2 regions of the Citrobacter werkmanii genome follow, and region 1 is predicted to be linked to the other one. Evidence: predicted binding sites of a transcription regulator. Region 1 holds the regulator's gene; the other holds the start of a gene.
What was found. The regulator Fur, encoded in region 1, represses iron uptake genes when iron is present. The targets are predictions, from matches to a motif close to ATAATAATGAGAACNACTATCAA.
Positions count from the first base shown of each region.

Region 1 (4,216 bases):
TTTAGCGGTGATGCGCTCTTCGCCTGCCAGCGCCGCCACGAACTCGCCATTACGCAGTTCAAGCGCCTGAACCGGGGTGTTATAGCGGATCTGCACTCCCAGCTTTTCTGCGCTGCGATAATAGGCATTCACAAGGGCCTTTCCACCGCCCATAAAAAAGGCGTTGGTTCGCGCCACGTGTAAAGCGCCAGAGAGAGGTGGCTGAAAGTTAACGCCGTGCTGGCGCATCCAGTCGCGGCATTGTGAAGAGGTACGGATCACCAGACGCGCCAGCGCTTCGTTGGTATTCCCTTCCGTGACGCGCCACAGATCTTGCCAGAATTCTTCTTCAGGATAGCTGTCCACCAGCACATCCTGCGGCGCATCATGCATACAACGTAAATTACGCGTGTGTTGGGAGTTTCCTCCGCGCCATTCCCGGGGGGCCGCTTCGAGCAGGAGTACCGAAGCTCCTTGCTCCCGGGCGGTCAAGGCAGCACATAACGCGGCATTACCACCACCAATCACCAGAACATCAACCATCGTATACTCCATTACCATTTAACTATTTGTTAAATTTGTAATTGAAATGTATACGCACAGCTGGTGCGGGCGCTATGATGTGGTGCTAAACAGTACTTTAGTTATTGTAAAGAGTAGCGCCAGGCCAGCTTCCTGCTTCCACCAGTTGATGCATAACTTTCGTCAGCACCACACGGGCGGCAAGGCCTGCCGGGGTAAGTTCATCGTCAGAGAGGCTGACCAGAAAGTTAGGGCGGCTAAGTATCGGATTATAGACGCCGATCACTCTTAGAGTTTCTTTATCGAGATGGGAGATCGCCGCACCGGGCTGAAGAGTGGCGCCAATGCCACTGCGTACGGCGCGCATCAGTAACGCCAGACCATCAATTTCAGTAGCGATCTCAATATTTAGCGCGTGTTCCTGGCAGATGGCATCCAGCCTGCCGCGCAGACCATGTCCCGGGCTTGGCATGATCAATGGAATATTTGCCAGTTGGGCTGGAGCAATATTGTCGTCGACAATATCAGCCAATAGGGCATGGGTCCCAATCAAAAACAGCCGTTCTTCAAGAATCGGTCTGGCGCTCCAGCGCAGGATCTTTTCTTTTTGAAACACGACAGCCAGATCAATCTGGCGGGTATTAATCATTCGTTCCAGGTTGCCAGAGAGACTTTCCACCACATGCAGGCGAACATCAGCATAGCTTTCCCGCATGGCGTGAATAAATGGCATGCCGAGAACGGAAGCGGTACTGGGGGCCATACCGACGCTGACGTGTCCGGAAAGTCGGGCCTCGCGCGCGGCGAGGATTGCATCGTCTGCATGCCGGAGCGCCAGCTGCGCCTGGGAGTAAAAAGCCAGTCCGGCGCTGGTGGGCGTCACACCGCGCGAGGTGCGTTGAAGCAGACGAATAGCAAGTTCGCTTTCCAGGCGCGTCATTTGCTGACTGAGTGCCGAAACACCGATATTGAGATCGAGCGCCGCGCTACCCATGCTGCCGGTTTCTACAATACGCACAAAATAGCGTAGTTGACGAAGTTCCATTTCAACTCTCCGAATGGCAATTGATTTTTACATTAAAGCAACATTGACGTAGAAGGAAGAGGGGGATGGTCAAATTTGGCCCATAAAAAAAGCCAACCGGATGGTTGGCTTTTCAGAAATCGTCACATTATTTGCCGTCGTGCGCATGCTCATCTTCGCGGCAATCGCCTTCGGCGCAGTGGCCATAAAGATAGAGGCTATGGTTGGTTAAGCGAATACCATGTTTAGCCGCAATCTCACGCTGACGCGCTTCAATGGAATCATCGCTGAACTCGACCACTTTGCCGCAGTCGAGGCAAATGAGGTGATCGTGGTGATGCTGTTGAGTCAGTTCGAAGACGGATTTACCACCTTCAAAATTGTGGCGGGTCACGATACCGGCATCATCAAACTGGTTCAGCACACGATACACGGTCGCCAGACCAATTTCTTCACCCATATCGATCAGGCGTTTGTATAAGTCTTCCGCACTGACGTGATGGTTATCCGGTTCCTGAAGAACTTCCAGAATTTTTAAACGAGGAAGCGTTACTTTCAGGCCAGCCTTCTTTAATGCGGTATTGTTGTCAGTCATGCGGAATCTGTCCTGTAGCTAAACGATTCACTTCATTAACAGAAGTGACAGAAATTGCACTTGAGAAATTGCGTATCATTATAGAACTGCCATGGTTAAATGAAAACAGCAAGTCTCTGGCATATATTGTTAATCAAAACGTGGTATCGCCGACAAACACACTGTGCAACACCCGATTGGCATCCAGCCATTGTACAGGGTCAGACGGAAAAGTTACAAATTTGTAGCAATTATTTTGATTGGTTTTATCTATTGATGCGGCGCAGATGAGGATCTGCGCCGCGCGAAATCAGGCATTGATGATTTCGTCGAGGTGCAGTTCTTCTGAGATCTGCTTAACCCATTTTTCTACGCGTTCAGCGGTCAGCTCCGGCTGGCGATCTTCATCGATAGCCAGACCGACAAAGTGGTCGTCGTCAGCCAGGCCTTTGGACGCTTCAAAGTGATAACCCGCCGTTGGCCAGTGACCGACGATGGTGGCGCCGCGTGGCTCAATGATGTCGCGAATTGTGCCTAACGCATCGCAGAAATATTCTGCGTAATCTTCCTGGTCGCCGCAGCCGAACAATGCAACCAGTTTGCCGTTAAAATCAATGTCTTCGAGGGTAGGGAAGAAATCGTCCCAGTCACACTGCGCTTCACCGTAGTACCAGGTTGGAATGCCGAGCAGCAGAATGTCATACCCTTCCAGGTCTTCTTTGCTGCTTTTTGCAATGTCATGTACATCGGCAACGTCTTTACCAAGCTGTTTTTGAATCATTTTTGCGATGTTTTCGGTATTACCGGTGTCGCTGCCGAAAAAGATGCCAGTGATTGCCATGAGTAAAATAACCTCTTGAAACTTATTGAAATGGTGGTGGCGCATTGCCCACGGATAAGGGCAATCATAGCAGAACAGTCAGGCATGCGGAAACAGCAAACACGCGGGACTGCACTCTGTGCTACACGATTTATGATTTAGAGCAGAAATTCAGACTATGCCTGACCGCGCAATGCGGTGAGTTGGGTCATCAGCATCTCTTCGATGAGTTCACTGCGACTCATGTTGCGCGCCTCGGCCAGCTCGTTTAACGCGTCAACGGCATCAGCGTTCAGTTTCAGTTCGACACGCTTAAGCCCGCGAACTTTGTCACGTTTAAGCTGATTACGTTTATTTATACGTAACTGTTCATCACGCGAGAGCGGATTAGTTTTGGGTCGTCCCGGGCGACGCTCCTGCGCGAACAGATCTAATGTCGTACGGTCCGTTTGTTCTTTGGCCATGATCTTGGTGACTTCGGGGAAACAATCAGCCAGGCGTCCGCCCGGATGGATAGCGCGCCATAATACATCAGCAGGAGAGGCACGCCAACGCCCACGCGCGTAATCGCGCACGGACGCTGAGTTTTTAATCAGTTAGCCGGTTCGTTCAGATAACGACGGATGGCCCGCAGCACTGCTTCAGGTTTTTCCGCATGTACCCAATGCCCCGCGCCTGCGATAACGTGCGCCCGAGCCTGCGGGAATTGTGCCAGCAGTTGCTCGCGATACGCTTCGGTGACATAAGGGGAGTTACCGCCTGGAATAAACAATGCCGGGTGCTCCCATGCCGGGAGGGTTTGCCAACCGACGATATTGGGATATTGATCCCACAATACGGGAACGTTAAAGCGCCACTCGCCGTCAACAAAGGATTTCAGCAGAAACTGAATAACACCTTCCTCTTGCAGATGCTGGCGCATGACGCTTGCCGCCTGCTGGCGCGAGGACGCTTGTGCCTCGGTTACGGCATTGATTGCCGCAAAAATCTCATCGTGACGGCGCACATGATAGTCAACCGGCGCAATATCAATAGCCACCAGCCGATCAATACGATCAGGGGCCAACGCGGTTAACGCCATGACGGCTTTTCCCCCCATCGAGTGACCAATAAAGATCGCTTTTTCGATCTGTCGATCGTCCAGCGTATCCACCAGGTCTTGCGCCATGGCCGCATAATTCATTTCAGGCGATCGGGGCGAGAGGCCATGATTTCGCATATCAACCTGGATGATATCGTGATCGGCCACCAGGGAGCGTGCCAGGATCCCCAGGTTATCCAGGCTACCAAACAGGCC
Region 1 covers NZ_CP044101.1:1,763,401-1,767,616, forward strand. Annotated here, with positions in the region: gene tcuA (FAD-dependent tricarballylate dehydrogenase TcuA) at 1-522, opposite strand, end outside; gene tcuR (tricarballylate utilization LysR family transcriptional regulator TcuR) at 620-1,546, opposite strand; gene fur (ferric iron uptake transcriptional regulator) at 1,674-2,120, opposite strand; gene fldA (flavodoxin FldA) at 2,410-2,940, opposite strand; gene ybfE (LexA regulated protein) at 3,096-3,383, opposite strand; gene ybfF (esterase) at 3,512-4,216, opposite strand, start outside.

Region 2 (4,216 bases), 1.4 Mb from region 1:
CGCCTTACTACTACGGACAAACGGCGAAACAGCTGCTGAGCTACTTCCGCCAGTTGGGACAGAAACTCAGCGGTAAATGGTTTGCCTATAATTTCCCGGCGCGTACCGGCTGTGATTTAACGCCGGAGCTGGTTGCCACTCTCGCTGCCGAGTTCCCAGATTTCGCAGGCATCAAAGATACCGTCGACTGTCAGTCACATACCCGCAGTATGATTCAGACAACGCGCGCCGTGCGGGAAGATTTTGCCGTACTGTCCGGTTATGACGAATACTACATTCCTAACCTGCTGGCAGGCGGGGCGGGGATTATTTCAGGGTTGAACAACGTTATGCCGGAACTGTTTGTCAGCGCGCGGGAGGCGTTTAAGCAGGGCGACCTGTCGATGCTTCGCGATATTCAGGACCAGATTGGCACCTATATGTCCATCTACGCCATTGGCGAAGATTTTGTCACCACCATCAAAACCGTGGTATCGCGTAAGTTTGGCTACTGCACCGGCGTGTCACGTAATGCTGGCGGAGAGTTGAATGAGGGGGAATGTCGGACTATTGATGAGGTGTTCGTCGTCAAAGGTTAACTGACTAAGCCGGATGGCGCAGACCATCCGGCAAAAGAGGCTTACTTCACCGTACCACGAAGATCAATTTCCGCCGCCCTGGCTTTGACCTTTTTCGACCAGATGGACGTGATAATCGGTACCAGAATGGAGGTCACAATCACCGAGGTCGCCACCAGAGAGGTTGCCGCTGGCGCCATCGGTTTAAATGCCGGAACCATTTCAGCAATCAGTACCGGCGTGGCAACCGCCGCACCCGCTGAGCTGGAAGCGGCAATCCCCGCCGTTCCATCGCCGCCGCCAATCAGTTTATCGGCGATAATCAATGGGATCCCGGTGATGATAATCACCGCCACGCCCAGCAGAATCCCCAGCACGCCGGTCTGCGCAATCACGCTCAAATCAATGGTGTTACCCAGCGCGAAGGCGAAGAACGGGATCAGCGTCTGCACCGCTTTGCTGAAGAACTCCCGCAGTTCAGGGTCCAGATTACCCAGCGCAAAGCCAATCAGGAATGGTAATACAGCCCCCACAAACACGTGCGGTTCAAACGAAGCAATCCCGGCGGTTCCCAGAATAACCATGGTCATCAGCGGGCCTGATTCCAGAGACATCAGGACAAATGCCCCGGCCTCTTCTTTGGTGCCATACTGTTGCATAATCGAGGCGTACAGCCCACCGTTAGTCATATCCATGGCGGCCACCAGCGCCAACGTGGACAACCCGGCGAAGAACCCGACTTCCACACCGTGTTCCGGCAGAATGCGTGAGGCAATTGCCGCCACCACCCACGCCACCAAAATTTTGGTGATGACCAGCGTGCCGGATTTACGCAGCACGGTGCCGGTTGCACTTAGCTTAATCGACGCGCCCATACAAAAAAACCAGACCGCCAGAATAGGCACCGTACCGGTGATCATACCGTTGGTAAATGAGCCGAAATATTTCCCGGCGCCGGGTGAAAAGGTGTGACATAACGCGCCGAGGAAAAGCGGCACCAGCATCATCCCGCCAGGGATTCTCTCTATCGTTCGTTTGATCTGCATTTCCATCACCTGTAGACATAAAAATGGGGCAATTTTTATGGGCGATTGCATCTTGCTTTTGAGATGCGCCCGTCTTGATGAACAGAAGATAGACATTCAGAGGAATTATAAAAGTGATCCCACCCGCACAATAAAACATTGTTTCAATTTAAATGGATCATCGTTCCCATGTTGATTTTGATCACAAAAAAGCCCCCACAAGCAGCGCTTGCAGGGGCATTATTTAAGCGTAGAACTTATTTTTTAGCGGCGAAACGCGCTGCTGCTTCGTCCCAGTTCACCACGTTCCAGAACTCTTTAATGTAGTCCGGACGACGGTTCTGGAATTTCAGGTAGTAAGCGTGTTCCCAAACGTCCAGACCGACGATAGGGAAGCCAGAAGCGCCAGAAATTGCTTCACCCATCAGCGGGGAATCCTGGTTAGCGGTGGAAACAACAGCCAGTTTGTCACCTTGCAGAACCAGCCACGCCCAGCCGGAGCCGAAACGGGTGGCCGCTGCTTTTTCAAATTCAGCTTTGAAGTTGTCAACAGAGCCGAAGTCACGTTCGATAGCCGCTTTCAGATCGCCCTGCAGCGTAGTGCCGGTTTTCAGGCCTTTCCAGAACAGGCTGTGGTTAGCGTGGCCGCCGGCGTTGTTACGCAGTACGGTTTTCTTGTCCGCTGGCAGTTGATCCAGTTTGGTGATCAGCTCTTCAGCCGACAGGCTGGCGAATTCAGGCAGACTTTCCAGCGCAGCGTTTGCGTTGTTTACGTAAGTCTGGTGGTGTTTGGTATGGTGAATTTCCATCGTCTGCTTATCGAAGTGCGGTTCAAGGGCATCATAAGCGTACGGCAGGGATGGCAGTGTATAACTCATAATCATCTCCAGTGTTGTCGGGCGGCCAGTGTTAACGCCGCGTAAGCAGTTGGGTCATTATAGTTAATTAAATGATATTGAAAATGATTATCAATGCCGTACTTTTTACAAGGTTTTAATCGATCAGTTTATTGTAAAAGATGTGAACCGAATCACCCACTTAACGTGATGATTGCCAACATGCGCAAAATGGCGGCAAGCGTTAAAAGGTTAATACCCTGCGTAATTTTTAAACTCGTCAGGTCGGAGGGGTCATTACCGACGATAAAAAATAACGAGGATTAAGTCATGAGTAACGCGATTACGATGGGTATCTTTTGGCATTTGATAGGCGCAGCCAGTGCAGCTTGTTTCTATGCCCCGTTCAAGCAGGTCAAACATTGGTCATGGGAAACGATGTGGTCGGTAGGCGGGATCGTCTCCTGGCTTATCCTTCCGTGGACTATCAGCGCTATGTTACTTCCCAATTTCTGGGCCTACTTCAGCTCCTTCAGCCTTTCCACACTAGCCCCGGTATTTCTTTTCGGGGCGATGTGGGGGATTGGCAACATTAACTATGGCCTGACCATGCGCTATCTCGGTATGTCGATGGGTATCGGCATTGCGATAGGTATTACGCTGATTGTCGGCACGCTGATGACCCCGATTATCAACGGCAACTTTGATGTGCTGATCAACACCTCCGGCGGACGCATGACGCTGCTTGGCGTGTTGGTCGCACTGATTGGCGTGGGCATTGTTACCCGTGCGGGTCAATTAAAAGAACGCAAAATGGGCATCAAAGCCGAAGAGTTCAACCTGAAAAAAGGGTTGGTTCTGGCGGTCATGTGCGGCATTTTCTCCGCGGGGATGTCATTTGCGATGAACGCCGCGAAACCGATGCACGATGCCGCCGCCGCATTGGGTGTGGACCCGCTGTATGTCGCTCTGCCCAGCTATGTGGTTATCATGGGCGGTGGTGCGCTGGTTAACCTGGGTTTTTGCTTTATTCGTCTGGCAAAAGTGAAGAACTTGTCGATAAAAGCCGACTTCTCGCTGGCAAAACCGCTGATCATCAGCAACGTGCTACTCTCCGCGCTCGGTGGCTTGATGTGGTATCTGCAATTTTTCTTCTACGCCTGGGGTCACGCGCGTATTCCGGCACAGTATGACTATGTAAGCTGGATGCTGCACATGAGTTTCTATGTCCTGTGCGGCGGGATTGTTGGTCTGGTATTGAAAGAGTGGAAAAATGCGGGTCGACGTCCGGTCAGCGTACTGAGTCTTGGCTGCGTGGTAATTATTGTCGCGGCAAACATTGTTGGTCTGGGAATGGCCAGCTAAGCATGCTGGGTACTGAGATGACGCCACTGGCTCGGCGTCATCCCGGTTTCCCGCGTAAACACCACCGAAAAGTAGTTACTGTCCTCAAAGCCACAGCGCATGGAAATCTCACTAATCATTAACCGGCTGTGCTTGAGCAGATACTGAGCATGGCAAACCCGCACCTGGCGGAGATACTGGTTGATGGTCATCCCGGTCTGGCTGCGAAACTGCTGGCGCAAAACGCGTTCGCTGCACTGTTCGCGCTCGCAAAATTTATCCAGTTCGAAAGCATGCTCATGACTCCCGGCTAATGCGGTAATGAGTTTATCCAACAGTGTTTCACTCGACGTTGCCGGGAGCGTATCTGTCGCATAACGATGGCGTTTAAGGAGGGTCACCAGTTGCCCGAACAGCAGTTCCGCCATGTTAAAAGCCTGCGCATCGCGTTGAT
Region 2 covers NZ_CP044101.1:363,919-368,134, reverse strand. Annotated here, with positions in the region: gene FOB24_RS02465 (dihydrodipicolinate synthase family protein) at 1-578, shown strand, start outside; gene kdgT (2-keto-3-deoxygluconate transporter) at 620-1,603, opposite strand; gene sodA (superoxide dismutase [Mn]) at 1,840-2,460, opposite strand; gene rhaT (L-rhamnose/proton symporter RhaT) at 2,749-3,783, shown strand; gene rhaR (HTH-type transcriptional activator RhaR) at 3,780-4,216, opposite strand, start outside.
Region 2: a site for Fur is predicted at 2,532-2,554, ahead of sodA (superoxide dismutase [Mn]). Genes of this name have one in related genera too.